Regions from separate parts of the Rhizobium skierniewicense Ch11 genome, predicted to be linked through region 3. Evidence: riboswitches for the same ligand, from Rfam matches in the RefSeq annotation. Region 3 holds a riboswitch; each other region holds the start of a gene.
What was found. A riboswitch is a leader RNA that binds a small molecule or an ion and turns the genes downstream of it on or off. The one in region 3 is predicted to bind cobalamin.

Region 1 (7,526 bases), on a different contig from region 3:
GGCGTCGATGGTGTTGTTCTGGCTGCGCTGGGTTCGGGTAATGCCAATGTCCGTGTGGTCGAAGCTGTTGGCCGATGCCGGGATGCCGGTGTGCCTGTGGTCGTTTCCAGCAGGGTTCCGACCGGCAGGCTTGTGGCCGGTTATGGCGGCGGTGGCGGAGGCCATGATCTGGGTGCCGCAGGCGCCATCCACTCGCAGACATTGCGGCCCGGACAGGCCAGAATTCTGCTTGCGGCGATGATTGCTGCGGGCCAAAACACCGGCGATATGCAGGCCGCTTTTGGCGACTTCGAAAAAGTGGCGAAATCGTGATTTTTTCGGGAACCTTTAAGGCCTGATGGTGTTTCCCGGGTGGGAGACCACCGGGGGCTTTTTATGGCAGTTACATCCACTGCAGTCGTCCTGACGCTCATTGGACTTGCAATTTTCGGTTTCGGTTCGCAGCTCGTTATGCTGGGCGGAAGCTTTTACTATGCATTGGCGGGGATCGCATTCGTGATCACTGCCGTTTTGTTATTTCAACGAAACAAGCTGGCACTGCATTTTTATGCCGCCTTCGTCATCGCCACATTGCTATGGGCGCTATGGGAAGTCGGCTTTGACTGGTGGCAGCTTGGGCCTCGCGGCGGTTTCATTATCGTCATGGGTATGTGGCTTTTGATGCCCTGGATCAGAAAGCCGCTGGGCTTTACCAGTCCAACCGGCACGACCTATGGCGCAAACGCGGTTCCGCTGCTCACAGCCGTTCTGGTTTCTGTTGGTGCTGCTGCTTTTGCCATGACACAAGACCCGCATGATATGGAAGGCGATCTTCCGACCGAGGTCGTGACAGCGTCGCCGTCCTATGGAAACGCTGTTCCGGACAACGAGTGGCACCAATATGGCCGCACCTCCTACGGTCAGCGGTACTCGCCTTTGGCCCAGATCAACACAGACAATGTCAGCGGCCTGAAGGAAGCTTGGCGGTACCGGACGGGCGACGTAAAGCTGCCCGAGGACGTGGGCGAGACAACCTATCAGGTGACTCCCTTAAAAGTGGGAAACTCGCTCTATCTCTGCACGCCGCACAATTGGGCAATCGCCATTGATGCCGCCACAGGCAAGGAAAAGTGGAAATACGATCCGAATGCGGGTCTCAACCCTGACCGTCAGCATCAGACATGCCGGGGTGTGACCTATTATGCCGACCCTGCCGTGCCCGCCGGTGCGCCCTGCGCGCAGCGCGTCTATCTGCCCACCTCCGACGCGCGTCTGATTGCCTTGGACGCGTTGACAGGCCTGGTGTGCAATTCGTTTGCCCAGAACGGCACGTTGCAACTTGCATCCGGAATGGAGCACAATCCGGCTGGCTACTATTACTCGACATCTCCGCCTGTCATCGTCGACAACAAGATCATCATCGGTGGTGCGGTCAACGACAACTACTCCACCCAGGAACAGTCCGGCGTCATCAGAGCGTTCGACGTCAATACAGGCGCGTTGATCTGGAACTGGGACTCGGGAAACCCGACGCAGACGCAGCCTTTGCAGCCGGGCCAGACCTATACGACGAACTCGCCCAACAGCTGGTCGGTGTTCAGCGTCGATGAAGCGCTCGGTCTCGTCTACATTCCGCTCGGCAACCAGGTTCCCGACCAGTTGGGCATGGGCCGCAGCGAAAGCGTTGAGAAATACTCGTCGTCGATCGTCGCTCTGGATATCAACACGGGACAAGATCGCTGGGTGCGCCAGACCGTGCATCACGACCTCTGGGACATGGACGTTCCAGCGCAGCCTGTTCTGCTCGACATCACCAAAAAGGACGGTCAGACTGTTCCTGCACTGGTCGGGCCGACCAAGCAGGGCGACATTTACGTCCTCGATAGACGCACGGGTGAGCCGATCCTGGCCGTGACGGAAGAGAAAGCACCCGGCGGTGCCATTCCTGAAGATTTCAGCGCGCCGACACAGCCGACATCTGCGTTGTCCTTCAAGCCCGAGCCTTTGGTCGAAAAGAACATGTGGGGCGTGTCCATGTTCGACCAGCTGGCATGCCGTATCAAGTTCCACCAGCTGAATTACGAAGGTCGCTATACGCCGCCGTCGCTGAACGGATCCCTGATCTACCCCGGCAACTTTGGCACTTTCAACTGGGGTTCCGTGGCCGTCGATCCTGAGCGTCAGGTCATGTTTGGTATGCCGACCTATCTGGCCTTTACGTCACAGCTTGTGCCTCGCGCGCAGATTCCGCCCAAGGGTCAGGATGAGAAAGGCAGCGAGCAGGGCCTCAACCGCAACGACGGAGCACCCTATGGCGTGTTGATGGGACCATTCCTCGGGCCGCTCGGCATTCCATGCCAGGCGCCGCCATGGGGTTACGTCGCAGGCGCCGATCTGCGCACGGGTGACGTTGCCTACAAGCACAAGAACGGTACCGTTTACGATATGACGCCACTTCCACTGCCCTTCAAGGTTGGTGTGCCCGGCATCGGCGGACCGATGATTACCAAGGGTGGCGTGGCGTTTCTCAGTGCCGCTGTCGATAACTATCTGCGTGCCTACGATCTCACCTCCGGCAAACAGCTCTGGGAAGGACGTCTTCCCGCTGGTGGCCAGGCGACGCCGATGACCTATGCGATGGAGAACGGCAAGCAATATGTCGTCATGGTCGCGGGTGGTCACGGCTCAGTGGGCACAAAACCCGGTGACTATGTCATCGCCTACACGCTGCCTTGAGCATCCAAAGTCAGTTCGATAACGAAGGCCGGGAAGACATTCCCGGCCTTTTGCCTGTTGGGCGCTGGCAACTGGACACATCACAAAAGTATTCTCTTGAAACGGATTATGTAATAACATAACAAAACGAATGCTTGACGGCATCTTGGCATTCCGTCTATCTGGTCGAGACGGTTTCGAGCGAGCAATCGTGAGGAATAATAGGGAATACGGTGAGGATTTCGGTCCGATGCCGTGGCTGCCCCCGCAACTGTGAGCGGATTGTCGAACCCATTGGCGTTTTTCTTGAAAAGCGTCATGCCACTGCGAAGCGATATCGCGGGAAGGTCGGGTGAAGACGCAAATCCATGAGCCAGGAGACCTGCCGTCGTAAGTTCATTCCAATTCACGGGCGGGGATGCCCGGAGCAGGAGACGTCGTGATTGCATCAAGCGCTGCCCAGCGCCTTATTCCATCTTCCATGTCCCGGTTTCAGACAGCCCCAGTGTCGCGTCGTTGCGGACTGACTGTCTAAGCATGTTCACATACGGCTGCCTTTGTGGCGCCCATGACGATCGGGGACTATCGAAAATGACATTCCATTTCAGACAGACGATGTGTGCTGCGGCAATGGCCGTCAGCGCGTTCAGCGCATGGTTGCCCGCCGCGCAAGCGGCCGAGACGCGTTATCCACTGACGCTCAAGAATTGCGGCCGCGACGTGACGTTCACGCATGCGCCGGAGCGTACGGTATCTGTCGGACAGAGCACCACGGAAATTCTTTATATGCTCGGCCTTGCCGATAAGGTTGTCGGAACCGCGGTCTGGATCGGCCCCGTCCTGAAAGGTTACGAGGAGGCCAATGCCAGGATTGACCGTTTGGCGGATAATGATCCGAGCTTTGAGAGTGTTTTGGCCAAGAAACCCGATCTGGTGACGGCACAATTCCAGTGGCATATTGGCCCTGAAGGTGTGGTCGGTAAGCCCGAGCAGTTCGAAGAACTGAAGATACCGGTCTATATCTCACCTGCCGATTGCACGGGTAAGGACAATTCCAGCGGCGGCGACGGGGTTCGCCACAACGCCTTCACCATGGACCTGATCTATCAGGAAGTGACCGATCTCGCGCAAATCTTCAACGTGCAGGACAAGGGCGAAAAGCTGGTGGCTGATCTGAAGGCCCGCGAAGAGGTAGCGCGCAAGAAAATCGCGTCCGTAGACGGCAAGCTCTCTGCCGTCTTCTGGTTCTCCAGCGCAGAGTTGGATATCGACCCCTATGTCGCGGGCAAGAATGGTGCCCCCGGCTACATCATGTCGGCACTGGGCATCAGGAATGTCATCGAAAGCGAAGAGGAATGGCCGACGGTCGGGTGGGAAACCATCGCAAAGTCGCAGCCGACGCTCATCGTTGCCGGCAAGATGGACCGCAAGCGCTACCCGGCCGACGACGTCGTCGTCAAGCAGACATTCCTGAGAGAAGACCCGGTCACAAGCCTCATGCCAGCGGTCAGGCAGGGCCACGTTGTCGTCATGGACGCGCAGGCCATGAACCCGACCATCCGCACCATAGAAGGCATCGAAATTCTGGCCGACGCCGTCGTCCAGCTTGGACTGTCCAAGTAAGCCATGAGCGCTTGTTTCACCCTGACCCGCACCGTCCTTTTGGCGGTTGGGTTATTAGCTCTGGCGCTCTGGCTCGGTGCCGCCGTTGGCGAAACATCCATCCCACTGGATGTCGTTGCCAAGACGGTGGCAAACCGTGTGTTCCATGCGGGCTATCCTCTTGATGCGATCGACGAAGGTATCATCTGGAATTACCGGCTGAGCCGGGCGGTGGTCGCGGCCTGTTGCGGTGCTGCCCTTGCGCTGTCGGGGGTGGTGCTTCAAGCGCTTTTGCGCAACCCGCTGGCCGATCCCTACATTCTCGGCATTTCTGCCGGTGCGTCGACCGGCGCAGTCGGGGTGGCCATTCTGGGCTTTGGTGCCGGTATGCTGACCATGCCGCTCGGCGCGTTTCTCGGCGCTCTGGTGGCGTTTGCGCTGGTCAGTCTCCTGGCGTTGCGAGCGGGCAGCGGTAACAGCGCCATTATTCTGGCAGGGGTTGCCGGTTCACAGCTTTTCAACGCCATCACCTCCTTCATCGTCACCAAGGCAGCCAATGCCGAACAGGCGCGCGGCATCATGTTCTGGCTGCTGGGCAACCTGTCGGGCGTCCGTTGGCCGGATGTCTGGCTGGCCCTGCCTGTCGCTCTGGGAGGTTTCGTCGTCTGTCTGTGGTATGCCCGTGCGCTGGATGCTTTCACATTCGGCTCGGAGTCCGCGGCATCCCTCGGCATACCGGTGCGCCGGGTCTATATCGTTCTCACCGGGATCTGCGCTTTGATGACCGCCATCATGGTCAGCATTGTCGGTTCCATCGGTTTTATCGGCCTCGTCATTCCTCACGCGGCGCGCATGATCGTTGGTATTCGGCATGGCCGCCTGTTGCCTGCTGCAGCCTTGACCGGGGCCGTGTTCATGATCGCTGCCGATATCGTCTCGCGCACCATCATTACGGGACAGGTCCTGCCCATCGGCGTCATCACCGCACTGTTCGGGGCACCCGCCTTCGCGCTCATTCTCAGCCAGCGACGGAGCTCGGTATGACGCTTCGTGCACAGGATCTATGCTGGTCTGCGGGTGGTGTCGAGATCGTCAAGAATGTCAGTCTCGAGATCCGGCCGGGCGAGTTCCTGGGGGTCGTCGGGCCGAACGGCTCCGGCAAAACCAGCCTTATGTCGCTTCTCTGCGGAATCAGGAAAGCGAGATCCGGTCATGTCACGCTCGATGGAAAGGCCATGCAGAGCCTGAACCGGCGGGATGTTGCACGCTCCATCGCGCTTGTTGAACAGCAGGCAGACACGCAAGAGCGAATCAATGCCCGCCAAGCCGTCGAGCTTGGTCGTACCCCGCACAAGGGCGCTCTGTCTCCATGGTCCTCGCAAGACGATGCCATCGTGGATCAGGCGCTGCGGGATGTGGATGCCGAGCATCTTGCCGAGCGCCTATGGCACACTTTGTCGGGTGGCGAGCGGCAGAGGTTGCACATTGCCCGTGCTTTGGCGCAGAAGCCCGATATTCTGCTTCTCGATGAGCCGACCAATCATCTGGATATCGGCCATCAAATCGCGCTTCTCCATCTTGTTCGCAAGCAGCGGCTGACCGTCGTTGCGGCCCTTCACGACCTCAACCATGCTGCGATGTTCTGCGACCGGGTTGCCGTCATGAAAAACGGGCATCTGGTCGCTCTGGGCAAACCATCGACTATCTTCACAGCCGATCTGATCGGCGACGTCTTTGGGGTTGAGGTGGATGTGGAGCGCGGGGCGGGCGAGATTTGCCATATCCGTTACCGGCTTCCGTTTGATGAGAACCAATCCATATCCAAAGGCATGTAATGCGGTTGTCGCTGCGAAAGCGTGGCGTCAAGAGGGTGGTATAAGCTTACCAGCACGGCGCGTGCTGATTTCGGATGCGCTTCTCTTGAAATGACCGAGCCACCTCCCACATCTGCATCAACCCGCTGGTCCGGGCCCCTCTGGTGAAAGTCTCGGCGCTTTCACGATGTCGGACCGTTTTCGATGTCATCGCCGAGTGTGCAGAGGTTAGCGCATGATTTCCGAAATCGCCGCGTGGTTCATCACGCTTTTTGTTCTCAATCCGATTCAGGCTGACGTGCAGGAGCGTATGCAAGGCGTCAACGCATCGGCGCAGTCCATCCAGCAATCCCAGCAATGCATATCCGCGCAGGGGCCAAAACTGCTCCAGCGCGCCGGTGAAGACCCGTCCTGGGCCATCGCGACTGCGGCCGGCTATACGCTCGGCTGGACATCACCCGTGCAGTTGCTGGATGCAAGCGATCCGAATTGCGCCGAACTGACGCGCCTGTTGCAGGCCGGCGAGGGCGAAGAGGCCAATAGCTGACGCGGAGAGAAGGTCCGGCGGCCTGAGTGATCAGGCCTTGCCGGACTGCCAGTTGCGATACCATTCCACAAAAGCGGCAACGCCCGTTTCGATCGTGATTTGTGGTGCGTAGCCGGTCAGTGCCCGCAGCAGATCGGGGGATGCGAAGGTGCGAGGCACATCGCCTTGCTGCATGGGTAGCATGTTGCGGATGGCCTTTTGGCCGAGAACGTCCTCGACCGTTTCAACAAAGCGCATCAGTTCCACCGGCTGACCGCCGCCAATATTGACCACCCGGAAAGGTGCGTGTTTCGACAATGTATCGATCACACCATCGTCGATGACGCGGTTGTCTTCCGATGGCGGAATGTGGCTCAGCCGCACGATGCCTTCGACCAGATCATCAATATAGGTGAAGTCACGGCTCATCTTGCCTTCGCCGTAAATATCGATCGGCTGACCCTTCAACATTGCATCCACGAATTTGAACAGGGCCATATCCGGGCGGCCCCAGGGGCCGTAGACCGTGAAGAAGCGGAACGCTGTCGTCGGCACCTTGTGAAGATGTGCGTAGCTATGCGCCATCAGCTCCATAGACTTCTTGGTGGCCGCATAGATCGTCATCGGCTCGTCGGCCCTGTCGCTTTCCGCGAAAGGGACTTTTTCGTTCGAACCATAGATGGATGATGTCGATGCCAAGAGCAGATGCTTGGGTTGCAGCGTCTTTGCCAGCTCCAGAATGTTCCACGAGCCGATCAGATTGGAATTCACGTAGTCCTTAGGGCACTCGATGCTGTAGCGAACGCCCGCCTGCGCGGCGAGATGGATGATGACTTCCGGTTCGGCAAGGTCTGCTGCACGATTGAGCGCATCGGCATCTTCCAGCATGC
Region 2 (7,526 bases), on a different contig from region 3:
GTGGCCTCGGCTTTGGAGCGCGACGGTATCGAAGGTGGCCGCAAGGCGGTTTCGATGATCGTCGGGCGGGATCCTGAAAATCTGGATGAAGCCGCCGTGTGCCGCGCGGCGATTGAAAGCCTGGCGGAGAATTTTTCCGATGGCATCGTCGCACCTTCGCTTTGGCTCGGGTTCTTGGGCTTGGCCGGAGGTGCCGGTTATAAAGCCATCAACACCGCAGACAGCATGATCGGTCATCGCTCTGCCCGCCATGAGGCATTTGGCTGGGCGTCTGCGCGGCTGGACGATCTGGTCAACCTGCCTGCGTCCCGACTGACCGGCCTGCTGTTTGTTTTCGCCGCCTTTTTCGTGAAAGGTGCTTCGCCGGGGGAAGGCTTGCGCGCCATATTCCGCGATGCCCATCATCACCGGTCGCCCAATGCCGGATGGCCGGAAGCGGCTATGGCTGGCACACTTGGTTTTGCATTGGCTGGTCCACGCTCATATGGTGGGCAGATGATCGAAGCGCGGTTTATGGGCGAAGGTGGGCGGCGGGATTTGACCGCTGCCGACATTCGGAAGGCCTTGAAGCTGGCGCGCATAGCCGATGCGATGCTGATTGGCCTGTTTGGCGTAATCGCCGCTCTTATCGCGCTATAGCCAAGAGGGCATCGAGATCAAGGTGGCGCTCCATGTGAGCGGCCAGCCGGTCCAGCACCTGATCCATCTGCTTCTCATAATTGAACTTCGAGCTTTCGCTGCCGAGCCGTTGTAGCCAGGCGCTCCGCTGGTTGTCATCTGCAAACAGGCCGTGAATGTAAGTGCCATAGACGCGACCATCCGCTGATATCGCGCCTTCGGTATGGTTGCCGATGCGGGAAAATGGGCGAGCTGCATCTTGCCCCTCGGTCACGCCGACATGCATTTCATAGCCGGAGAAAGATATTCCGTCGAAACTTTTGCCTGTGACGGCGATCAGCCGTTTATCGCCTGTCAGAACGGTATCGACATCGAGCAGGTTCAATCCTTCCACCCTAAGAGGCTTACCCTCTATGCCCTGCGGATCTGCGACCGTTTTGCCCAGCATCTGATAACCACCACAGAGGCCCAGTACGTAACCGCCCCGGCGCAGATGGGCCTTGATATCCACATCGAAGCCCGCATTTTTCAGCGTGTCGAGGTCAGCGATGGTGGATTTTGAGCCGCAGAGCAGCACCAGCCTGGCATTGCCGGGAATGGCCTGGCCGGGGCGTATGCGCAAAAGCTCCACATCCGGTTCCGCTTCCAGAGGATCAAGATCATCGAAGTTGGAGATGTGCGGCAGGATGGGAACCGCGATGCGGATTTTTGCGTCGGGTTTGCGCTGTCCGGGTGCGGTCAACCCCAGCGCATCTTCGGCAGGCAGGCGGCAGGCATCGGCAAAATGCGGCAGAAGGCCTATGCCGTGCCAACCGGTTTTGTCTGCAATGATGCGCATGCCGTCATCAAACAGGCTTGGGTCGCCTCTGAAACGGTTGACGATAAAGCCTTGGATCATCGCGGCATCGTCTGCATCCAGAACCGTTTTCGTCCCAACGAGGCTGGCGATGACGCCGCCGCGATCTATATCGCCGATCAGGATGACCGGAACGTCGGCTGCGCGGGCAAAGCCCATATTGGCGATGTCGTTTGCGCGAAGATTGACCTCCGACGCACTGCCTGCACCTTCGACCAGAATGAGGTCGGCCTGAGATTTCAGGTGCTCGAAACTTTCCAGCACACGCGGCATCAGCCCCGCCTTCATGTGCTGGTAATCCGCCGCCTTGGCGTTGCCGATGACCTTACCCTGCACGACGATCTGCGCACCGGTTTCACTCTGTGGCTTCAGCAGCACCGGGTTCATGTGGACCGAAAGCGGAACGCCTGCGGCACGCGCTTGCAAGGCTTGTGCGCGGCCGATTTCGCCGCCATCCGCGGTGACTGCGGCGTTGTTGGACATGTTTTGCGGTTTGAACGGCATGACGGATAGGCCACGGCGCACGAAGGCACGGGCCAGACCCGCCACCATCAGCGACTTGCCGACATCCGAGCCGGTTCCCTGGAACATCAAGACGCGTGCTGTCATGGATTAGAACTCTATGCCCGACTGTGCCTTCACGCCTGCCTTGAAATGGTGTTTTACCAGCGTCATTTCGGTCACCATATCGGCGGCATCGATCAGGGGTTGCTTGGCATTGCGCCCGGTGACGATGACATGCAAGCCTTCGCGCCGGTTCTGGAGGGTCTCTAGAACCTCTTCCAGCGGCAGATAATCATAACGCAACGCGATGTTGAGTTCATCGAGAACCACAAGACCGATGGTTTCGTCGGCCATCAGCACCTTGGCTTCTTCCCATGCCTTGGATGCGGCAGCGATGTCCCGTTTCAGATCTTGAGTGTCCCACGTGAAACCTTCGCCCATGGTCCGCCATTCGACGCGATCTCCGAACAGAGCCAAAGCGCCCTGCTCTCCGGTGGACCATGCGCCCTTGATGAATTGCACGATGCCGACACGTCTGCCGGTGCCGAGCATACGCAGAGCAAGCCCGAAAGCGGCGGTGGACTTGCCTTTTCCGGGGCCGGTGTTGATCATCAGCAGGCCTTTTTCGATCGTCTTTTCCGAGACCTCAGCATCCTGAACTACCTTTCGATTGACCATTTTGGCCCGGTGGCGTTCTGCTTCGCTGTCGCTGATGTCACGGGTCATGGCGGTTCATCCTTCCGGGTATCGTGCTTTTCGAAGCGGCGACTATAGCCAAAACGCATGCGCGAGCAATGATGCGTGGCATTGACACTCAAGCATCGCAGGGCCTAAGGGTTAGGGACTGACGGTCTTTTTCCGGCAACGGGAAAAGCTAAGAGGGAACACGGTACAGTTTGCTATGCAAACCAATCCGTGGCTGCCCCCGCAACTGTAAGCGGTGAGCCCGCGCCGGAAAGCCACTGGACATCACAGTCCGGGAAGGCGGCGCAAGGGCGTACAAACCGCGAGCCAGGAGACCTGCCGTTTCAGGAAAAACGTCTGCCGGGCGGGGTGCTCCGGTCAGTCGGTTGTTCGAACAAGGGCTGTGCGTGTCGCCGCATGCTGTTTTTCGATATCCGCACCCCAGGACTATTTTGAAGGCGCGGAAAGCAGAATTTTGGATATTACATCAACATCGCCCAGCGTGAATGACAGAGCAGATCGCGAGACCGCGCCCGGTGTCGTTGTGTACGTCTGCCGCAGCTGCCGGTCCGAAGCCGATCCGAATGCGGACCCGCGTCCCGGTGCGACACTTGCGCAGGCGGCCATTGATCTGGGGCGGGCAGAGGGTGTCGATATCCGCAGCGTCAATTGCCTTGCCAATTGCAAGCGCGGTCTGAGTGCCGCCATGCGCAGCGCCGATGGCTGGTCGTATATGTTCGGATCGCTCGGTGAAGACGATGCCGCCGATCTTGTGGTTGGTGCGCGTCTTTTGTCGCAGGCAACAGATGGCCTGATGCCGTGGCGTGGGCGACCCGATAGTTTGAAGCGCGGCCTTGTTGCCCGCATTCCCCCTTTGCATTTCACCGAGGAGACATCATGACCACGCTCAACCGCGTTCCCTGCACCATCATCACCGGATTTCTGGGCGCTGGAAAAACCACCTTGCTGCGGGGCCTTCTCGAAAAGCTGGATGGCAAGCGTCTCGCCATCATTGTCAATGAGTTCGGCGATGTCGGCATTGATGGTGAAATCCTCAAAGGTTGCGGCATCGAAAGCTGCCCGGAAGACAACATCGTGGAACTGGCCAATGGCTGCATCTGCTGCACGGTAGCCGATGACTTCCAGCCTGCCATCGAGCAGATTCTCAGCCGCGAGCCACGCGTCGAGCATATTCTGATCGAAACATCAGGTCTCGCGCTGCCCAAGCCGTTGGTGCAGGCTTTTCAGTGGCCAGCGATCAAAAGCCGGGTGACGGTGGATGCGGTCGTGGCCGTGGCCGATGGTGCCGCCCTTGCAGACGGCATGGTATCGCATGATCTGGAAGCACTGGCTGCTCAGCGCCAGAATGATGAGGCGCTGGACCACGACGATCCTGTCGAAGAGGTGTTTGAGGACCAGATTGCCTGCGCCGATCTGATTGTTCTCACCAAGGGTGATCTGCTCGATGCCGCCGGGTTGGAGCGGGCCAAGGCGCATATCAACGCGCATCTTTCCAAGGCCGCCAAGATTATCGTGGCCGCCAATGGTGTGATTGATCCGGCTGTGCTGATCGGTCTTGGACTCGCGGTGGAAGAAGATATCGACAACCGACACACCCATCACGACGATGAAGAAGACCACGATCATGACGAGTTCGACAGCTTTGTTGTGGAACTGGATGCGGTAACGGACGCAGACGCGCTTGCTGCGCGTATTTCCGAAACAGCGGCCTCTGAAAATGTTCTGCGCATAAAAGGGTTTGTCGAGGTGTCTGCCAAGCCGATGCGGTTGCAGGTGCAGGCGGTCGGCTCACGCGTCAATCATTATTTCGACCGTCCGTGGGCAACGGGAGAAGTGCGCCGCAGCCGTCTGGTCGTGATTGGTGAAAAGGGTCTCGACCGCGCGAAAATCGAGCGGATGCTGGCTGCCTGATCCATGCACATCCTCGCCACCACATCTTCGTCTCTGGACGACCTGATCGAGCCGGTTGATCTCAATCAGGGCAAGGCTGATGTGGTGGTGATGTCCTTTTCGGCCAGCGATCTTGGAGGTCTGGAGCGTGCGTGGCAGCGAAGCACGGATGGTTCGGTGTCATTCGTGTCCGAAAATCTTTTCGAGCTGCGGCATCCCATGTCTGTCGATCTGTGGCTCGAGAAGACCGCAGAACATGCAAAGTTGATCCTTATCCGGATTCTCGGTGGTGCCGACCGTTGGCGTTATGGCGTCGATGAGCTTGCCAGAATGGCGAGACGACGCGGTATCAAGCTGGTGCTTCTGCCGGGAGAATGCAGCGAGCGTGACGATAAACTGGAAGCGGCATCCACGGTCGATCTGCCGACGCAGGCCAAGATCCTGTCGTTCTTTCGCCAAGGTGGGCCTCAGAATATGGACCGCGTGGCGAAAGGACTTGCGGCTTTTGCGCAAGGCGCCACCTGGCCAGACATCGAAGCGGAGCCCCTGCCGAAAACCGGGTTCTACCGACCCGGCGAGGGTGTTGTCGATCTTTCAGAGGCGCTGAGTGGATTTTCAGACGACGCGCCTCTGCTGCCGATCCTGTTCTATCGTTCCATGCTGATGGCCGCTGACGTCGCTCCCATTGACGCGCTATATGGGACCTTACGTCAGCGTGGATTCGCCCCGCTTCCGATCCTCGTCGGCGGTTTGAAGGATGTGGAAACGATCCGGTTTCTGGAAGAGACACTCGTGCCACTGAAACCGGCGGCGATGATTGCGGCGACTGCCTTTGCCAGCCATGTCGATAGAGAGGGCCATAGCCTGTTCGACCGGCTGGGCGTAGCGACGTTTCAGGTTATCATGGCCACCACGCGTCGCGATGGCTGGGCGGACAATGTGCGGGGCCTCAATCCGTCTGATCTCGCCATGCATGTGGTGCTGCCAGAGCTGGATGGCCGGATTCTGGCCGGCGCCATCTCCTTCAAGCAGCCCGACCCTGACGGGGGTCGCGGGCTCGTCCATTGTCCAGAAGCCGATCGCGTCAACCAGGTTGCGGACCGCATTTCAGCTTTCCTGCGGCTGAAGCATACGGCGCCATCGCAGCGTCGAATTGTCATCCTGATGCCGGATTATCCCGGTGCCGCACCGGGACGCACGGGTTATGCGGTGGGTCTGGATGTTCCCCAGAGTGTGCTGGAGATGCTGCGCGATCTTCGCGACGCGGGCTACACGGTGGACGATATTCCCGAGACGCCGCGGGCCTTGCTCGACCGCGTCGAAAACGAGACGGCTTCGTTTGGGTTGGCCGAGTATTCAGCCTTTCGCCGCGCCATGCCCCGAACTGCCAATGTGGCCATGGATGAGACGTGGGACGATGCCGAGGCGGATGATGCTTTTGAAGGCGGCATCTTCCACTTCCGGGCCGCTCGATTCGGCTCCGTAACAGTTGCACTGGCGCCGGATCGTGGCCGCAACGAAGACCGGCGGGCGGATTATCACGACCCTGCTCTACCACCCCGGCATGCGCTGATCGCTTTTGGCGCATGGATGCGGCAGACCCTTGATGCGCATGCGATCATTCATGTCGGCGCGCATGGTACGCTGGAATGGTTGCCCGGCAAGACAGTGGCGCTGTCGCAAACCTGTTTCCCTGAAATCGTCACCGGTGCGCTGCCGGTGATCTATCCCTTTATCGTCTCCAATCCCGGCGAAGCGGCGGTCGCCAAGCGCCGGATCGCTGCGGTGACCATCGGCCATATTCCGCCAGTGCTGGTGAATGCCGGGCTTTCGAGCGAACAGATGGTACTGGAACAGCTCGTCGATGAATATGCTCAGGCCGATGGGCTGGATCGCCGCCGCCGCGACCGGCTGGCGACGCTTATTGTCGAGAAAGCGCGGGAAACCGGCCTTGCGGCAGATGCCGGTGTTGGCTCGCAGGACGATGCCGATACGGCGCTGTCGCGCATTGACGCGTTTCTCTGCGACCTGAAAGATTTCGCCATCAAGGATGGCCAGCATGTGTTTGGTCGATGTGTGGATGATGAGCCTGATGCCCTGAGGCGAGACAGTGCGAAGACTGAAAAAGCGGCGTTGCTGGCAGCGCTCGATGGCCAGCATATCAGGCCCGGCCCTTCCGGCGCACCGGCGCGCGGACGACTGGACGTGCTGCCCACAGGCCGTAACCTCTACGCTGCCGACCCGCGGACCATGCCGACCCCAACCGCTTTCGACCTTGGCCGTATGGCGGGCGAAGAGGTGTTGCGGCATCATCTGCAACGCCATGGTGATTGGCCGAAGCATATCGTGTTCGATCTCTGGGGGTCGGCGTCTCTGCGCAATGGCGGCGAAGATGTGGGCCAGGCGCTGCATCTGATGGGTGCGCGGCCGATCTACGATCAGGCTACAGGTCGCGTCACCGGCATTGAAGTGCTACCGCCAGCGGTGCTGGGACGTCCCCGCGTGGATGTGACATTCCGCATTTCCGGTCTGTTTCGCGATATGTTTCCGGCATTGATCGCTTTGCTCGACGCTGCCGCAAAGGCGATTGCACGGCGCGAAGAATCGCCGGGTGACAATCCATTGGGCGAAGAGGCGGCGGCCCTTGGCCACATTCCCCCGCGCATCTTTGGTTCAGCGCCCGGCACGTATGGTGCGGGTATCGAAGAAAAGCTGGCCAATGGCCGCTGGGATGGGCGCGAGGAGCTGGGCCAGATCTATCTCGATGCCGCAAGCCATGCTTTTGGCGGGGCGGATGGGCTTGGCGTGTTCACCGACGCTGGTTTTGCCGCTCAGATCGAAAAAGCCGACCTGCTGGTTCATACGGGGGACGATCCGGGACGTGACCTGCTGGATGGGTCTTCGGACGTTGCTTTCATTGGTGGTTTTGCAGCGGCCAAGGCAGCGCTTGGCC
Region 3 (7,526 bases):
AATGGTGCAGCAAAAGTCAGGAGCCATCATCAACATATCGACGGCCTGGGCGTTCGAGCCCAGCGACATGTTTCCCACGTCGGCTGTCTTCAGGGCGGGCCTCGCAGCCTTTACCAAGATATTCTCGGATACCTACGCCGCTGACAATGTTCGCATGAATAACGTCCTGCCGGGGTGGATCGATAGCCTCCCGGCGCACGATGAGCGCCGGGACATGGTGCCGATGCAACGCTATGGAAAAAGCGAGGAAATAGCGGCGACTGTCGCATTTCTAGCGTCCGATGGCGCGGGATATATAACCGGCCAGAACCTGCGTGTAGACGGTGGACTAACCCGTTCTGTGTAAAGGATATTAGCACTAAAATAGATCGGCATCACATGCGCTGCCGGTGACAAAAGCCCGCAATTCCGGGTCATTCCGCGCATTTCGAAGGAACCGTGTCTCTGCCACTGCGTTATTCAACCCAAGGGTAATCGTTTCAATTTGGAACACGACACTCGTGTATGAAAACAGGTGGTTTGATCCATGGGACAGAGAAATCCAATCGCCAGACACGTTGTGCTGGTTGTAGAAGATGACCCGCTGCTTCGCATGATGGCGGTGGATCTCGTGGAAGACGCTGGCTTCGATGCGATCGAGGCATGCGATTCGGATGAGGCTGTCGAAATCCTGCAGGCCCGCCCAGACATCAAGGTTCTCTTCACGGACGTGGATATGCCGGGAAAAATGGACGGCGTTGCTCTCGCCAATTGGGCGAGACGCAGCATCGTGCCCCTGGGAATAGTTCTTACCTCGGGTCATTACAGACCGGATGACGAAGATTTGCCAGATCGCAGCATCTTCTTCTCAAAGCCCTATGACTTTGAAAAAGTCATGAAAACACTCAAGCTGATGAGGGCGTGAGCGAAATTTTCTCATTTGCCAAAAGGTAACCATAGCTCAAACGTCAATTCCGCAATTAATTGTTCTTAAAACACCTGCATTTATATTGCATTCCAAGGCTATAAGAGTTTTGGGGGTATTATGAATTTTCTGGGAATTACAGGCATGCAGTATGCTGGCGTGCCATTTCACGACACACGGATATTGCTTGCTGAGGATTCCAATGTCTTTACCCAGATGATCGGCGCACGCCTCAAGGAATTACTTGGATTGAGCGTCGAGGTTTGCCGTAACTTCGAGGAATTGCAGGAGTGCTACGAGCGTTCTTCTGAGGAAGTCACCCTTGCAATCTCCAACATCAATCTTCCCGGTGCGGAAAACGGTGAGGCTCTAGAGTATCTTGTCGATCTCTCGATCCCGACGATCGTCTTCACCAGCACCTTTCATGAAGACACGCGCGAAAAACTCATCACCAAGGAAGTTGTCGACTACATCCTCAAGGACAATGTATTTGCGGTCGATATGCTGACCGAATCGGTTTGCAGGTTCCTCACCAACCATCGCCATCACGTCCTCATCGTCGACGATAGCCCGACAGCGCGCGCTCTTCTTTCCAGCCGCCTGAAGCGCTACAATTTCCGTGTCAGCCTCGCCGAAAGCGGTGCGAAGGCGCTGGAGATTCTCAAGAACAATCCTGACATTGGTTTGGTGGTCACGGATTACAACATGCCCGACATCGATGGTTTCGAGCTCACACGTCGTATCCGCACCATGCGCGGCTCGCACGAGTTGCGCATCATCGGCGTCTCCTCGTCAACCAACAGGCTTCTGTCCGCGCGTTTCCTGAAGGCTGGCGGAAACGACTTCATGTTGCGTCCGTTCATCGATGAAGAGTTCTACTGCCGCGTGAACCAGAACTTGGATACGCTCGTGCAGATCAAGTCCGCGAGAACGCTGAACGCGAAAGCCGCCGCCTGACGGAGAAAATGTGGGGCGCTCAGGCGTCCTGCTCTATCGGTCTGCCCATGGCGAGTTTTTCCGAGAGTTGCGGACCAAGCCTGTCGACATAGGCTTGGTCTGGCGACGTTCCCAGCGCATCGAGCGTCTTCGAAAAGAAGCAACGCGCGGCGGCGGCTGCGACGATGTCGAATATTTCAGCGTCAGTCAGAGCATGTGTTTTCAGCATGTCGATATCGTCTTGGGTGATCGAGGTTGCATCGCGTACAACTTTGGTCGCAAAAACCATGATGGCCCGTTCCTGTTCATCGAGGGGCGCGTCGTCGCCACCATCAATGATTGCTTCCAGCTCGCTGCCGGAGACACCTTCTCTGGCCAGAACGGCCCCGTGAGCCAGCATACAGTAGGATGAGCGTAGTTCCCGGGCAGCAGCCAGCGTCACCAGTTCGTATCGTCTCGGCTCGATATTGCCGCGCAGGCTGACCAGAAGCGCGCTCCAGCTTTCCATCACCTCTGGACGATGCCCAAACGCCTGATACATGTTCGGCAGATAGCCGTGGGTATCCCTGGCGTTTTCATACATCTCTGCGATTTTACGGCTGGTTTTCGGCTCTGGCGGCGCGATGAACATCGAGGTCTCCTGAATTTTAACTCTCTCTAAAATGCGTGAGCGCCCGATTGGATCATTCTCATTTGATGTTTTTTGTCACAGCTGGGATTCGAGCGGCAATATACCCATTACGATGGCCATGGCTCGGCGGCTCAGGCTTGCGTAGGGCTCGCTGGTATAGTGTTGCGGCCTGCCTCTTACGACGCCATTCCAGACGACGTTGTGACGTTGGTTGAGCGTCAACTCAAAGCTCATTTCCTGACGGATTTCATCTTTGAAGATCGCGTCCATTTCCTCGACGAGCCGGGGCGACGTGAACAGCACGCCCATTTCGGTGTTCAGCGACATCGAGCGTGGGTCGAAGTTCAGGGATCCGATGAACCCCATCTCGCCATCACGCGTGAACGCTTTGGTGTGCAGGCTGGCCTGGCCTGAACCGCGAAGGGAAAATGACGAGTTCTGGTCGGCAAGCGCGCGCAACTCATGGATTTTGATGCCGTTTATAAGGAGCGGGCGTCTGTAGCGCGAATATCCGGCGTGGACAGCAGCGACATCGGTTGCCGCGAGTGAGTTCGTCAAGACGCAAACCGAAACGCCATTTGCCGACAAGCGGGACAGGGTTTCGACGCCCTTGAGGCCGGGAATGAAGTAAGGCGAGGTAATCCGCAGCTTGGTCGTCGTTTCGTCCATGATGGGCAGCAGCGTTTCCATCAGGTAGTTATGGCCATGACGGCGCTTGCCGGCCGCTTTCTCCGGCGGATCGGCAACGACTTGCACGGTTTCCACCCAATGCAGCTTGTCGGAATTGAGGAAGTTGCCGGAATTGTGCTGGCTTTCCACCCGATCTAGATAGGGTCGTGCCGCGCTTCCGGCCGCCAGCGCGTCCATCCTGCGACGGAGTTTGGCAAGTTTATTGGGGCGCCTTGCGAGCAGCGACCTGACCGGGACGGCAACGGCGCTGTTCCAGTAGTCATCGAAGATTTCTTCAGCCTGTACTAAGCATTTGCCATGGGCTATGACATCGAAATCCCTAAAATTCGCCTGTTCCGCTGCATCGAAGTAGGCGTCTCCGATATTGCGCCCGCCGACGATCAAGACCCTGCCATCGGCAATCCATGCCTTGTTGTGCATTCTCCGGTTGACGCTGCGAAACCGCAGAACCATTTCCAACCCACGGCGGAACACGTTTTCCCGCGCTTTGGTGGGGTTGAACAGACGCAGTTCGATGTTGGGATGGCTGTCGATGGCATGAAAGGCACGGTCCGGAATGGACACGCCTAGATCATCCAGAAGCAGGCGCACGCGCACGCCGCGATCAGCAGCTGCTATGATCTCCCGCATCATCAACTGGCCGGTAAGATCCGCGTTCCACATGTAGTACATAAGATCGAGGCTTCGGCCAGCCGCGCGTGCAGATCCGACGCGGGCCGCGAAGGCACCGAGATTGGATTGCACGAGTGACAGCGCGTTCGGCTCCTCGCGTCCACAGCTTATGTCCGTCCAGTGACGGTCAAGCGAGGTCGCATTATCGTCCGTCGGCAATGCAGTGGATGCGATCTTGACGATGACCTTATCACGGTGGCGGGACGCGAATGCCATTGCGGCCACAACCATTGCGACAACCAGTAGACAGATTGCGATGGTTATGTTCACGGCGATAGGGCCACCCGGATCAGTTGCATCCTCACTATATCTGCTGAAATCAATGGATTTCAATACCGCGCTTGTCGGCTTCTTCCTTGATGATGTCCTCGACCGTCAGGCGTTTCAGGTCTGGATTTCCCAGCAGGTAATCATTTGCGATTTCGAAAATGGATTTTGGACTTTCGTTGCTGTGAAGTGTGTCGAGATCCTGGCCAATTTTCTCGCGCAGTTGCGTGTCGTCATTCATCATGCTTCCTCCATCATATGAAGGCTAGAATGCACAGGCGGTATCTGGGTTCCTGTCACGCTTTGAAATGAGGATTGCATTAGTGGGTGACGCCAGCCATAACCCACCGATCAGGTGCTTGCCTTTGGGCAGGAGAATCGGGAATGCGGTGAAAATCCGCGACGTGCCCAACGCTGTAAGGGGGACGCGTGTGACCATGTGCCACTGAGATGATCGGGAAGGCGGTGACATGCGGTTGAACCCGAGTCAGAAGACCGGCCTGATGCGATAGACCGAACCGCATGGACAGCGGCAGGTTTTGAAGGTGAGCCGTGTTTTCGGCTGACCCTAGCATTGTTGGGGATTGACGATGCAACAGGACGACTTCGACCACGCGCTCGTGTCAGCTGAGGAATTTTCCGATGCCGACAAGCAAGCCGTCTACCGCGCCATCGAAACGCGACGCGATGTGCGTGACCAGTTTCTGCCAGAGCCTCTTTCGGACGAGTTGATCGGCAATTTGTTGAAAGCTGCACATGCCGCGCCGTCAGTCGGGTTCATGCAGCCATGGAATTTCACACTTGTCACGGACGGGAAGGTGAAGCAGCGCGTGTGGGAGGCCTTTTCGCGTGCCAATGCAGAAGCCTCTGACATGTTCGGGGAAGAGCAGCGGGCGCTTTACCGCAACCTGAAGCTGGAAGGTATACGCAAGGCGCCGCTGTCGATCTGCGTGACCTGCGATCCGACGCGTGGAGGAGATGTCGTCCTTGGTCGAACACACAATCCGCGCATGGATGTGTATTCTACAGTTTGCGCTATTCAGAACCTGTGGCTGGCGGCGCGCGCGGAGGGCGTTGGTGTGGGATGGGTGAGTATCTTCCACGACGATGATATCCGCGACATCCTTGATATACCGCCGCACATCGAAATCGTCGCATGGCTGTGCGTCGGTCATGTCGAGACGCTCTATGGCGAGCCGGAACTGGCGGTGAAAGGCTGGCGCCAGCGCCTGCCGCTGGACGAACTGGTGTTTCGGGACCGCTGGGGAGCAACGTGAAGGGCTCCTATTGCTGCTGAGGCTGTGCACCCTCCAGTGCGGGGTTTTTCAGGTCGATGCGGCTTTGCTCCTCGGGCAGGAATTGTGGACCCACCATGCGAACCTTGTTCTTTGATGGGTCATAATCCCGCTCTGGCACGGGTGCCGCCTCGACCTTGAGGTCTGTCTTGCTGTCAGCGGGTTTGGTCGTGGCGTCACTCTTCGGTGACGTGATGGTGGTGATGCTGCTGGAGCCATTCTGCAAGGCAGTGGATTGCGGGGCTTTCGCCTGTTCGTCCTGCTTTTTCATCTGGTCCTGATAGGCTGCCATATTGCAGCTGCAGGACGGTGCGCGGCTTGAACTGGGGTTGTTGCGGTAGGCAAAGGCCGTCGGCATGGACGCATAGGGCTGGCCGGTCTTGGCCGAAACCATGTCCGAACTCTCCTGGCCCTCCAGCGCGTGGTAGAACAATTCCGTCTGCGTGCCTGGGCACATGCGCTGACATTGCGCCGCCTGATCGCGGAAATCCAGTGGTGTCGCATCCGATGAAATCGGGAAGAACGCGCCGTCACAGGTTCGCACACAGAGCGTTCTCAGGCCACCTTGCATGGGCATGTCCGGCGAGGGGGCGTAATCCGAATTATCGGGTTGATTGAACGGATCACCGGAGCCACGCATATCGGGGTCTTGCGAGGGGTCGGTCGAGGCCAGGGACGGTGGCTGCTCGTCGAAGCAGCCATTTTCTTCGAGAGCGGCCAGGATGTTTTGGCGACTATTTTGGGCGTTGTCTGCCTGCCGTGCGGCCAGCATACGATCGCGGTCTTCTGCAATCATGGCGCGTTCAGCTTCAGCCTGCGCCAGCGCATCGCCGATTTCGCCGCAGAGCTGCGCGTTCGGATTTCCATAGACAATCACGCTGCCAGAGGAGCAGCCATAGCCACGCATATCGTTCCGGATCCGGCGAATGATGATGTTCTGCTGGGCCAGCGCGCTTGCATAACGGCGCACTTCCGCCGTATTTCCCATGATGCGCGTGGGTTGATTCAACTCAGCCCGCAGATCACCGCAGACGTCGTTAGTCTGCGCGTACAGGGGAACGGCGAACAGAACCGCTGAAAGGGTGCCGATCAATCGGCCTCGGCGCGAGATCAATGGTCTGTCCGTTTCCGGCCCGTAAACATGCGTGCCATACCCTGTTGATCGTCGTCAGCCGAATGCAAACCACGAATATGCGTTCAGGATAACATAAGGCTGGGCCGCAAAGCGGCAACAACCAGTTCAAAATTGCGTTAACCCGGACTTACACAGAAGGGTGTGAAGCCTGAACTGTTGCAAGGGCCGCCATGTTGACCACACCACGCGATGTCACCGTTGGTGACAGAATGTGGACGGGCATGGCTGAACCGAGCAGGATAGGGCCGACATGCAGACCCTCGGTCATGGTGCGCACGACGCCGAGGGTGATGTTGGCCGAATCGAGGTTCGGGAAAACCAGCAGGTTCGCTTCCCCCGACAGAGCACTATTGGGCATGGCCCGCTTGCGCAGGATTTCCGACAGCGCCGAGCCGCCCTGCATTTCACCATCGATTTCCAGTTCCGGCGCGGTGTCGCGCACCAGCTGAAGGGCGCGGCGCATCTTGCGCGCGCTTTCGGAATCGCGCGAGCCGAAATTCGAGTGGCTGACGAGAGCGATCTTCGGTGTTATTCCAAAACGCTTGATTTCCCTGGACGCCAGGATTGCCAGTTCCGCGATGTCTTCAGACGTGGGATCGTAATTGACGAAGGTGTCCGTGAGGAAGATTGCGCCCTGCTGGGTAATGAGCAAGCTGAGACCGCCGAATGTGTGTGCGCCCTCGCGTTTGCCGATAATCTGGTTGACGTCGCGCAGGTGACGATCGAAGCGGCCTTCCAGACCACAGATCAGTGCATCTGCTTCGCCACGCTTGACCGAGAGAGCGCCGATGACGGTGCTGTTTGTGCGAACGATGGTGCGCGCCGCTTCCGGGTTGATGCCGGCGCGACCGACCAGAGCGAAGTAGTCATCAACATACTCGCGGTAGCGCGGATCGTCTTCAGGGTTGACCACCGCAAAATCCGCGTGCGGGCGAATGCGAAGACCGAAGCGCTTGAGGCGTGTTTCGATGATCTGCGGACGGCCGATGAGGATCG
Region 4 (7,526 bases), on a different contig from region 3:
GCACTGCCGCCTCGCTCGGATCGATCCTTGCCACCTGCCTTGCGCTGACATGGCTCAATCCGCACGTCTATCTCGACACGGTCGTCCTTCTGGGCACCATATCCACACAGTTTCCTGGCTCGGAAACATCGTTCTGGGCCGGTGCGGTCACCGCATCCTTCCTGTTTTTCTTTAGTCTGGGTTACGGCGCGCGCTGGCTACGTCCCATTTTCGCCAATCCGCAAAGTTGGCGGGTGCTGGAAGGCGTCATCGCGCTGACCATGTGGCTCATCGCGATCAAGCTGTTGACGGATGGATGAAGCGTTGATTTCGATTTGAAACGGCGTGTGCAACGTGCACAGTATCGACCAAATTGCTCAGGACATAGACATGCCTTCCCAGACCAGACCCGTCGTTACCATTCGCCCGTGCGCAGAGGGCGATATCGCCGCCATTACTGACATCTACCGCCATGCGGTGGTGCACGGCACGGCCAGCTTCGAAATCGAGCCGCCCTCCGTCGAGACCATGATCGAACGGAGGCGTACATTGATGGCGGGTGGTTTTCCCTATGTGGTGGCGGAAGTGGAAGGCGCCGTCGCTGGTTATGCCTATGCCGGCCCCCACCGCGCACGGCCTGCCTATGGCGCTACCGTCGAGGATTCCATCTATGTCGATCCTGAGCGCAAGGGCCTCGGCATCGGCAAGACGCTGTTGTTGACGCTGATCGAGGAGGCGACGGTGCGCGGTTTTCGCCAGATGGTCGCGGTCGTGGGAGACGCCGACAATGCTGCTTCCATCGGCGTTCACCGCACCGCCGGTTTCGAAATGGTCGGAACCCTGAAATCCGTCGGCTGGAAGCACGGGCGCTGGCTGGATATCGTCCTGATGCAACGCCCGCTGGGTGAGGCGGATACGACGCCGCGTTTCAAGCCAGCAATCTGACGCCCTGACGCGTACCGAACGGATTTTCTTCAAGCGGTACTCCACGGCAGAGGTGCAGCGTGTTCGGCCATGGTTATGAGAGGAATTTTCTCCGTTACCGGAACATTTTGATATTTCACCGGTTGCCTCTGATGACGTCCGCTCTTATGGTCCGCGCACCAGGTTTCTAGGAGCGGTCACGCCGCTGCAACAAGGAGTAACACCATGGCCTTCGAACTTCCCGCACTGCCTTACGATTACGATGCGCTGGCGCCTTATATGTCGCGCGAAACCCTTGAGTTGCACCACGACAAGCACCACAAGGCCTATGTCGACAACGGCAACAAGCTCGCGGCTGAAGCCGGTCTTGCAGATCTTTCGCTGGAAGACGTGGTCAAGAAGTCCTTCGGAACGCATGCTGGCCTGTTCAACAACGCCGCCCAGCATTACAACCACGTCCACTTCTGGAAGTGGATGAAAAAGGATGGCGGCGGCAACAAGCTGCCAGGCAAGCTGGGGCAGGCTTTCGCGTCTGATCTGGGCGGCTACGACAAGTTCAAGACGGATTTCATCGCCGCGGGCACCACGCAGTTCGGCTCCGGCTGGGCATGGCTGTCGGTCAAGGACGGCAAGCTTGAAATTTCCAAGACACCAAATGGCGAAAATCCGCTGGTGCACGGCGCAGAGCCTATTCTGGGCGTCGATGTGTGGGAACACTCCTACTATGTCGACTACAAGAACCTGCGTCCAAAGTACCTCGAAGCTTTCGTCGATAATCTCATCAACTGGGATTACGTTCTGGAGCGCTACGAGGCCGCTTCCAAGTAAGCGTCACGGTCTGAAGAATACGACACACCCGGCCATGCGCCGGGTGTTTTCGTTCTGTCATATGGGTGTCATTCGCCCGGCCTATGCGGTCATCATGACAGACATATCCGCACCCCTTTTCTCCTTCGGCATCGTCGCCGATCCGCAATATGCCGACGTTGCGCCGCGCCCGGACATGGATCGCTACTACGCACAAAGCCCGGGCAAGCTGACTGAAGCGATCGACGTGTTCAACGCCCACGATCTCGCTTTTGTCGTCACTCTGGGCGATATCATCGACCATGGCTGGGACAATTTCGACGCGGTTTTAAGCTGTTATGACAGGCTCAGGCATCGTTCGATTCTTCTGCCCGGAAATCACGATTTCGCGGTGGCGCCCGAGCATTTGACCGAAATCCATAGACGTCTCGCCATGCCGTCTCCCTGGTACGACTTCGCCATCGGCAAAGTCCGTTTCGTGGTGCTGGATGGCAATGATGTCAGCCTGTTTGCCCCGCCCGTGGGCGATCCTCGCCGCGATCTGGCCGAAAAGAGACTGGCCGCTCTGCAAGAGGCTGGTGCCATCAACGCCCACAGGTGGAACGCGTCCTTCAGCGATGGGCAACGGGAGTGGCTTGCCAAAACGCTGGACGCCGCCGATGCGTCGGGAGAGCGGGCCATCCTGTTCTGCCACTATCCGCTCTATCCGCAGGACTCTCACAACATGTGGGATGCCCCGGAAATTCTGGATCTGTTGATGGCGCATCCGAGCGCAAAGGCCTGGTTTTGTGGCCACAATCACAAGGGCAACTATGCGCAACTCGGCCATACGCATTTCGTCAACGTCAAGGGCATGGTGGATACGCAAAGCCAAAACACGTTCGCCATCGCCGATATCTATGAGCATCGCATCGAGATCAAAGGCTTCGGCCGGGAAGAAAGCCGCACATTGGCGCTTTCAGTCTCTGCTGACACAAACCACTCCCTGTTTCGAAGCGGATAAAAGCAGACTGCGGAAGGAGACTTTATATATTTGATTTCGCTCTGGAAATCACCGGAATGTGACTTCTTTTTGCCATGTGGAGCAGGCATCTTCTCTTCGTTCTTAAAACGTGTCCCAAAAGTGTGTCCTGTTTTGCGATAAGGATCAGGGACGATACCAAGCATACACCCCGCCGCTGCGCGGACCCAGGAGAGAGATGATGAAGCTTAGAACCATTGCCGCTTCCATAATGATAGGCTGTCTGTGCGCCGGTGCGGTTTCCGCAGCTGGCGAAGTTGAAAAGCGCGAAGGCCTGATGAAGGGTATCGGCGGCGCCATGGGTGCTCTGGGTGCCATCGCAAAGGGTGAAAAGCCCTATGACGCGGCCACCGTCAAAACCGCTGTGACAACCATCAGCGCCAATGCGAAGGCTTTCCCGGATCAGTTCCCGGCCGGTTCTGAAGGCGGCGCGGCATCTCCTGCGATCTGGCAAAACTTCGCGGACTTCAAGGCGAAGTCCGAAAAGCTCGGCACGGACGCCGACACGGTTCTCGCACAGTTGCCGACCGACCAGGCCAGTGTGGGTGCTGCCTTGAAGACGCTGGGTGCCGATTGCAGCAGCTGTCACCAGGCCTACCGCGTTAAAAAGTAAACTGTGCAGCGGTCCGCCGGTCGTCTGGCGGGCCTTTTCTTGCGATCATTCCATGAACGGAGACGGCAATGGCGTCCATCTGGGCAAAGCTGGCGGGCGGTGCTGTTGTTGCCGGGGCCGCAGGGTTGGGCATCTTCCTGTGGGTCACAGCGCCGGAGCGCCAGTCGCCGAGCCACTGGGCCAATCTGGGCGAACCCAACCTTGCCAATGGTGAAACGCTGTTCTGGGCGGGCGGCTGCGCAAGCTGTCACGCCGCGCCAAATGCCACCGGCGATGCGCTGAAGACGCTGTCCGGCGGCCAGGCGCTGCCAAGCCCCTTCGGCACGTTCCACATGCCCAATATCTCTCCCGATCCGCAGCATGGCATCGGTAGCTGGACCGTCGCGCAGTTCGGTGATGCCATGACGCGCGGTGTCGGCAAGAACGGCGAACATCTCTATCCGTCCTTTCCCTATGCGTCCTATGCGCGGATGACGCCGCCTGACATCAACGACCTCTTCGCGTATCTCAAGACCCTGCCTGCCAGCAGCAATGACGCGCCCGGCCATGACCTGCCGTTCCCCTTCAATATCCGCCTCAGCCTCGGTGGTTGGAAGTTCCTGTATTTCGACAAGGGTCAGCCACGGGTCGAGCTTGCCAATGCAGATGCGGCCGTCGTGCGCGGCCAATATCTGGTGGAAGGCCCCGGCCATTGCGGCGAGTGCCATACCCCGCGCGATGCGCTGGGCGGGTTCGTGAAAGATCAATGGCTGGCGGGTGGCCCCAACCCCGAAGGCGAGGGGCGCATCCCAAATATCACCCCCGGTTCCCAGACCATCGGCGCGTGGACGCAGGCCGATATCGCCAGCTATCTGGAAACGGGCTTCACGCCGGACTTCGACAGCGCCGGTGGCTCCATGGTCAAGGTCCAGCAGAACATGGCGCGGCTTTCGGCCGAAGATCGCAATGCCATCGCCGCCTATCTCAAGGCCGTTCCGTCGCGGTAAATTCCCATTGACTCAAACACCCGCGCGCCGGATAACGGTTGTGTGATGGTCTTTCCGGGTTCGCCCGGAAAGTGAAAAGGGAACACGATAGGGGCCAATGCCTTGATTCGTGGCTGCCCCCGCAACTGTGAGCGGTGAGCGCGAAAACGAAAAGCCACTGGCATGAACGTGTCGGGAAGGTGTTTTCAGCGTTTTGACCCGTGAGCCAGGAGACCTGCCATTGCGTGAAGTGTCGTCAATACCGGCGGGGTGTCCGGGTAAGCACGGTTGGCAGGTCGGTTCGTCCGGCCCTGAAAACCATGTGTCTGTTTTCCCCGTGGTGAATGTTGAAGCGGTCGCGGGCGTTTGATCGCAATAGCGCCCACCCGCACAGGAAAGGGTCACCATGTCTATCCAGCAGAACACGGCTACATCAGCCGTATCAACCAAAACATCGAAGATTGCACAGTCGTTGACAGCCGCAGCTCTTGGCCTGTTCATCGTCGGTTTCGTAGGCTTCTCGCATGTCGAAGCCATGCACAATGCGGCGCATGATACGCGCCACGCCAATGCCTTCCCGTGCCATTGAGGGGAGGAAACCCATGCCATTTTTCCGCAATATCGTGTTCACCGCCATCCTGGTGGGGCTGATTGCAGGTCTTGCCGTCAGCGCCCTGCAGGCTGTCGGCACGACGCCGCTCATCCTTCAGGCCGAAACCTATGAAAATGCCGGTGGCGACGCCGCACCCGCCCATAGCCACGATGCCGCAACGCCTGCGGATCATCACCATGACGCCGAAGCCTGGACGCCAGCCGACGGTTTCGAGCGCAACGCCTATACCCTTGCTGCCAATGTGCTGACAGCCATCGGTTATGCGCTGGTATTGACGGCGCTTATCTCGTTGCGCGGCTCCGAAGGTGGCTGGCGTGAGGGGCTGTTCTGGGGTCTTGCAGGCTTTGCTACAGTGATGCTGGCGCCCATGATTGGCCTGCCGCCGGAACTGCCGGGAAGCCCCGCCGCTCCACTCGAGGCACGGCAGATCTGGTGGATTGCGACCGTTGCGGCAACGGCTGGCGGCATTGCCCTGCTGGCCTTCAAACGCAACGAACCATGGGCCATCATCCTTGCGGTGGCGCTCATCGTTGCGCCGCACATCGTTGGTGCGCCTCTGCCGCCGGAGGGTGAACATGCACTGGCGCCTCTGCCGCTGGAGCGTCGTTTCGTGGTGCTCGCCACCGTCACCAGCTTTGTGTTCTGGCTCATCCTTGGCTCACTCAGCGGCCTGTTCCTCAAGCGCTTCGAGACTGCCCGCTAACATGCCCCAACGTGGTGAAAACGCAGAGGAATGGAGCGATGAACTCGACGCCCTGCGTTTTTCCGTTCCCGGTCATGGCGCGCCCTGCGCCATGCATCGGCTGGCCTTCAGGGCGCTTCTGGCAGAGGAACCGGGCCGGGAGGCCTGCCTCGCATTCTTCGCGGAAAACAGCGACGCCTTCTTGAGCGCCGCCACAGCCAAGATCGCCCGTCTCGCGCTACCCTTCAACCGCAGCCTGCACATCAACAGCCGCGATGTCAGACGCGCAATAGCGGGCGACGTGGTTGAGGGGACCGCCCGCGCGTGCGTCGTGCTGGATCGGCTTCGGTGAGGCCGTCTTCAGCGCCGATAGAATGTGACGTGGCAGAGGACGTCCTCACAGCACACGACAGAATTCGTAGCTCAACCCCCTCTGTCCTCCCGGACATCTCCCCCACAAGGAGGGAGATTGGCTGGGCGCTCGCTCACCCATTCTATCTGGCGCATTTAAGATGTGGAGAGTCAACCGCGAGTCGATCTCCCCACCTGTGGGGGAGATGTCCGGCAGGACAGAGGGGGTAAGCCACACCCACTGCCATATCAACCGGTTCCCCACGCGCACGCTGCCTTGCGGGCCGCATCACCAAGGGACCCGAATCGCAGCCAGAATAACGACATCCATTCGGTTCTATGGCCGCGTCAGATCCCGCTCGACTTTCATCTCGGCCATTCGGTCATCCAGCCTGCGCAGGCGCTCAAGGCTTGGAAGGCCCGGCTCGTGGCGCGTTACCGTGTCCGGAGGCAATAGCGTGTAGGGCTGTGGCTCTTTCCACAGCGGCGGATTGGTCTTGCGCAAATGATGCAGGTAAAGTGCCGCAAAGCCCAGCGCGAAGACGCAGGGCATGTAGATCGCGAGCACCTTCACCTGATCGGACATCATGCGGAAGGTATGTAAGAGATCGGCAAAGAAGCTGTAGGATTCCATCGCATTTCCCCATTGGCCGCGGTGCCCGCGCGAACGATGCGCAGCAACCGGCCATCCTGTCGAAACGGGAGATCGACCACCGGAGGAAACGGACCTCTGGTGGCCGGGGAGTTAGAAAGCCGCCATAGAACGACCGCCCTGACCTTTAGGCTTGCGCCTTGAACATACGTCAGGACCTCCCCAGCCATATGAGAAGCGGAGGAGTTGCATATAGCAACAATAGACCGCCTCAGCCACAAAACTTATGGCTGAGGGGTGTCATCACGGTCGACACCGACCGTCTATGGAGGGGTTTCTATGCCCCAAGACCGGTCCGTTACGTCCGGTTTCGCTGCAACCATAGCGAAAGTTGCGCGATTGGGAAATAGCTAGATTTCGCATGGGGCATGCCACCCGCAGCGGGGCCGCACAGGATTTCGGGTTTACGCCAGTGCCTGCATGAAGCGCATGCCGGTGACGGGACGTGGCACGAAGTCCATGTTTTCGTAGAACTTATGCGCAGCGAAATTGCCGGTGGCTGCACCAACGGACAGGAAGTCGCAGCCGCAGCGCTTGGCCACATCGCGTGCGCGCCCCACCAGATGCTGGCCAGTTCCATGGCCCCGGTGGCCATCACGCACGAACAAATGGTGCAGTTCCATGCCGCGCCTGCCTTCCTGCGCCCGGTAGAGGGGCACGAGAATGGCGTAACCGATGAGCTCGCCCTCGGCCTCGGCCACCAGCGCCGTGATCCAGGGGACATGGCCAAACAGATCGCGTTCCAGCTTCGCAGCCGTAATCGCCGCCGCATCGCCATGATGGCTGGCCAGAAGCGTGATCATCTCGTTCAGTTCAGGCAGATCGGCCTTGCGTGCACCACGAATGGTCACGACGGGCGGTCTGGGCAGTGTCAGAAGGCTGTCTTCATTCATCATCTCGTCCTTCGGGTTCTTGGTGG

Region 1: linked by a shared signal. The riboswitch ahead of EKM04_RS12505 (ABC transporter substrate-binding protein) and the one ahead of bluB (5,6-dimethylbenzimidazole synthase) in region 3 are both predicted to bind cobalamin.
Region 2: linked by a shared signal. The riboswitch ahead of EKM04_RS02040 (DUF1636 family protein) and the one ahead of bluB (5,6-dimethylbenzimidazole synthase) in region 3 are both predicted to bind cobalamin.
Region 4: linked by a shared signal. The riboswitch ahead of EKM04_RS06880 (CbtB domain-containing protein) and the one ahead of bluB (5,6-dimethylbenzimidazole synthase) in region 3 are both predicted to bind cobalamin.

Annotation. Positions count from the first base shown of each region.
Region 1 is NZ_RXPG01000015.1:17,365-24,890, forward strand. Features, by position in the region: gene EKM04_RS12495 (asparaginase) at 1-312, shown strand, start outside; gene EKM04_RS12500 (glucose/quinate/shikimate family membrane-bound PQQ-dependent dehydrogenase) at 376-2,715, shown strand; cobalamin riboswitch at 2,870-3,098, shown strand; gene EKM04_RS12505 (ABC transporter substrate-binding protein) at 3,286-4,317, shown strand; gene EKM04_RS12510 (FecCD family ABC transporter permease) at 4,321-5,340, shown strand; gene EKM04_RS12515 (ABC transporter ATP-binding protein) at 5,337-6,131, shown strand; gene EKM04_RS12520 (hypothetical protein) at 6,346-6,657, shown strand; gene EKM04_RS12525 (NAD-dependent epimerase) at 6,688-7,526, opposite strand, start outside.
Region 2 is NZ_RXPG01000003.1:75,822-83,347, forward strand. Features, by position in the region: gene cbiB (adenosylcobinamide-phosphate synthase CbiB) at 1-639, shown strand, start outside; gene EKM04_RS02030 (cobyric acid synthase) at 626-2,083, opposite strand; gene cobO (cob(I)yrinic acid a,c-diamide adenosyltransferase) at 2,087-2,704, opposite strand; cobalamin riboswitch at 2,810-3,020, shown strand; gene EKM04_RS02040 (DUF1636 family protein) at 3,138-3,563, shown strand; gene cobW (cobalamin biosynthesis protein CobW) at 3,557-4,594, shown strand; gene cobN (cobaltochelatase subunit CobN) at 4,598-7,526, shown strand, end outside.
Region 3 is NZ_RXPG01000005.1:253,125-260,650, forward strand. Features, by position in the region: gene EKM04_RS04635 (SDR family oxidoreductase) at 1-346, shown strand, start outside; gene EKM04_RS04640 (response regulator) at 527-904, shown strand; gene EKM04_RS04645 (response regulator) at 1,025-1,861, shown strand; gene EKM04_RS04650 (carboxymuconolactone decarboxylase family protein) at 1,881-2,471, opposite strand; gene EKM04_RS04655 (phospholipase D family protein) at 2,547-4,049, opposite strand; gene EKM04_RS04660 (hypothetical protein) at 4,153-4,344, opposite strand; cobalamin riboswitch at 4,437-4,618, shown strand; gene bluB (5,6-dimethylbenzimidazole synthase) at 4,691-5,377, shown strand; gene EKM04_RS04670 (DUF2865 domain-containing protein) at 5,385-6,509, opposite strand; gene EKM04_RS04675 (NADP-dependent malic enzyme) at 6,658-7,526, opposite strand, start outside.
Region 4 is NZ_RXPG01000007.1:5,049-12,574, forward strand. Features, by position in the region: gene EKM04_RS06850 (LysE/ArgO family amino acid transporter) at 1-299, shown strand, start outside; gene EKM04_RS06855 (GNAT family N-acetyltransferase) at 370-924, shown strand; gene EKM04_RS06860 (superoxide dismutase) at 1,129-1,731, shown strand; gene EKM04_RS06865 (metallophosphoesterase) at 1,826-2,713, shown strand; gene EKM04_RS06870 (c-type cytochrome) at 2,913-3,344, shown strand; gene EKM04_RS06875 (cytochrome c) at 3,413-4,330, shown strand; cobalamin riboswitch at 4,360-4,566, shown strand; gene EKM04_RS06880 (CbtB domain-containing protein) at 4,716-4,898, shown strand; gene EKM04_RS06885 (CbtA family protein) at 4,912-5,625, shown strand; gene EKM04_RS06890 (hypothetical protein) at 5,627-5,956, shown strand; gene EKM04_RS06895 (hypothetical protein) at 6,293-6,589, opposite strand; gene EKM04_RS06900 (GNAT family N-acetyltransferase) at 7,012-7,500, opposite strand.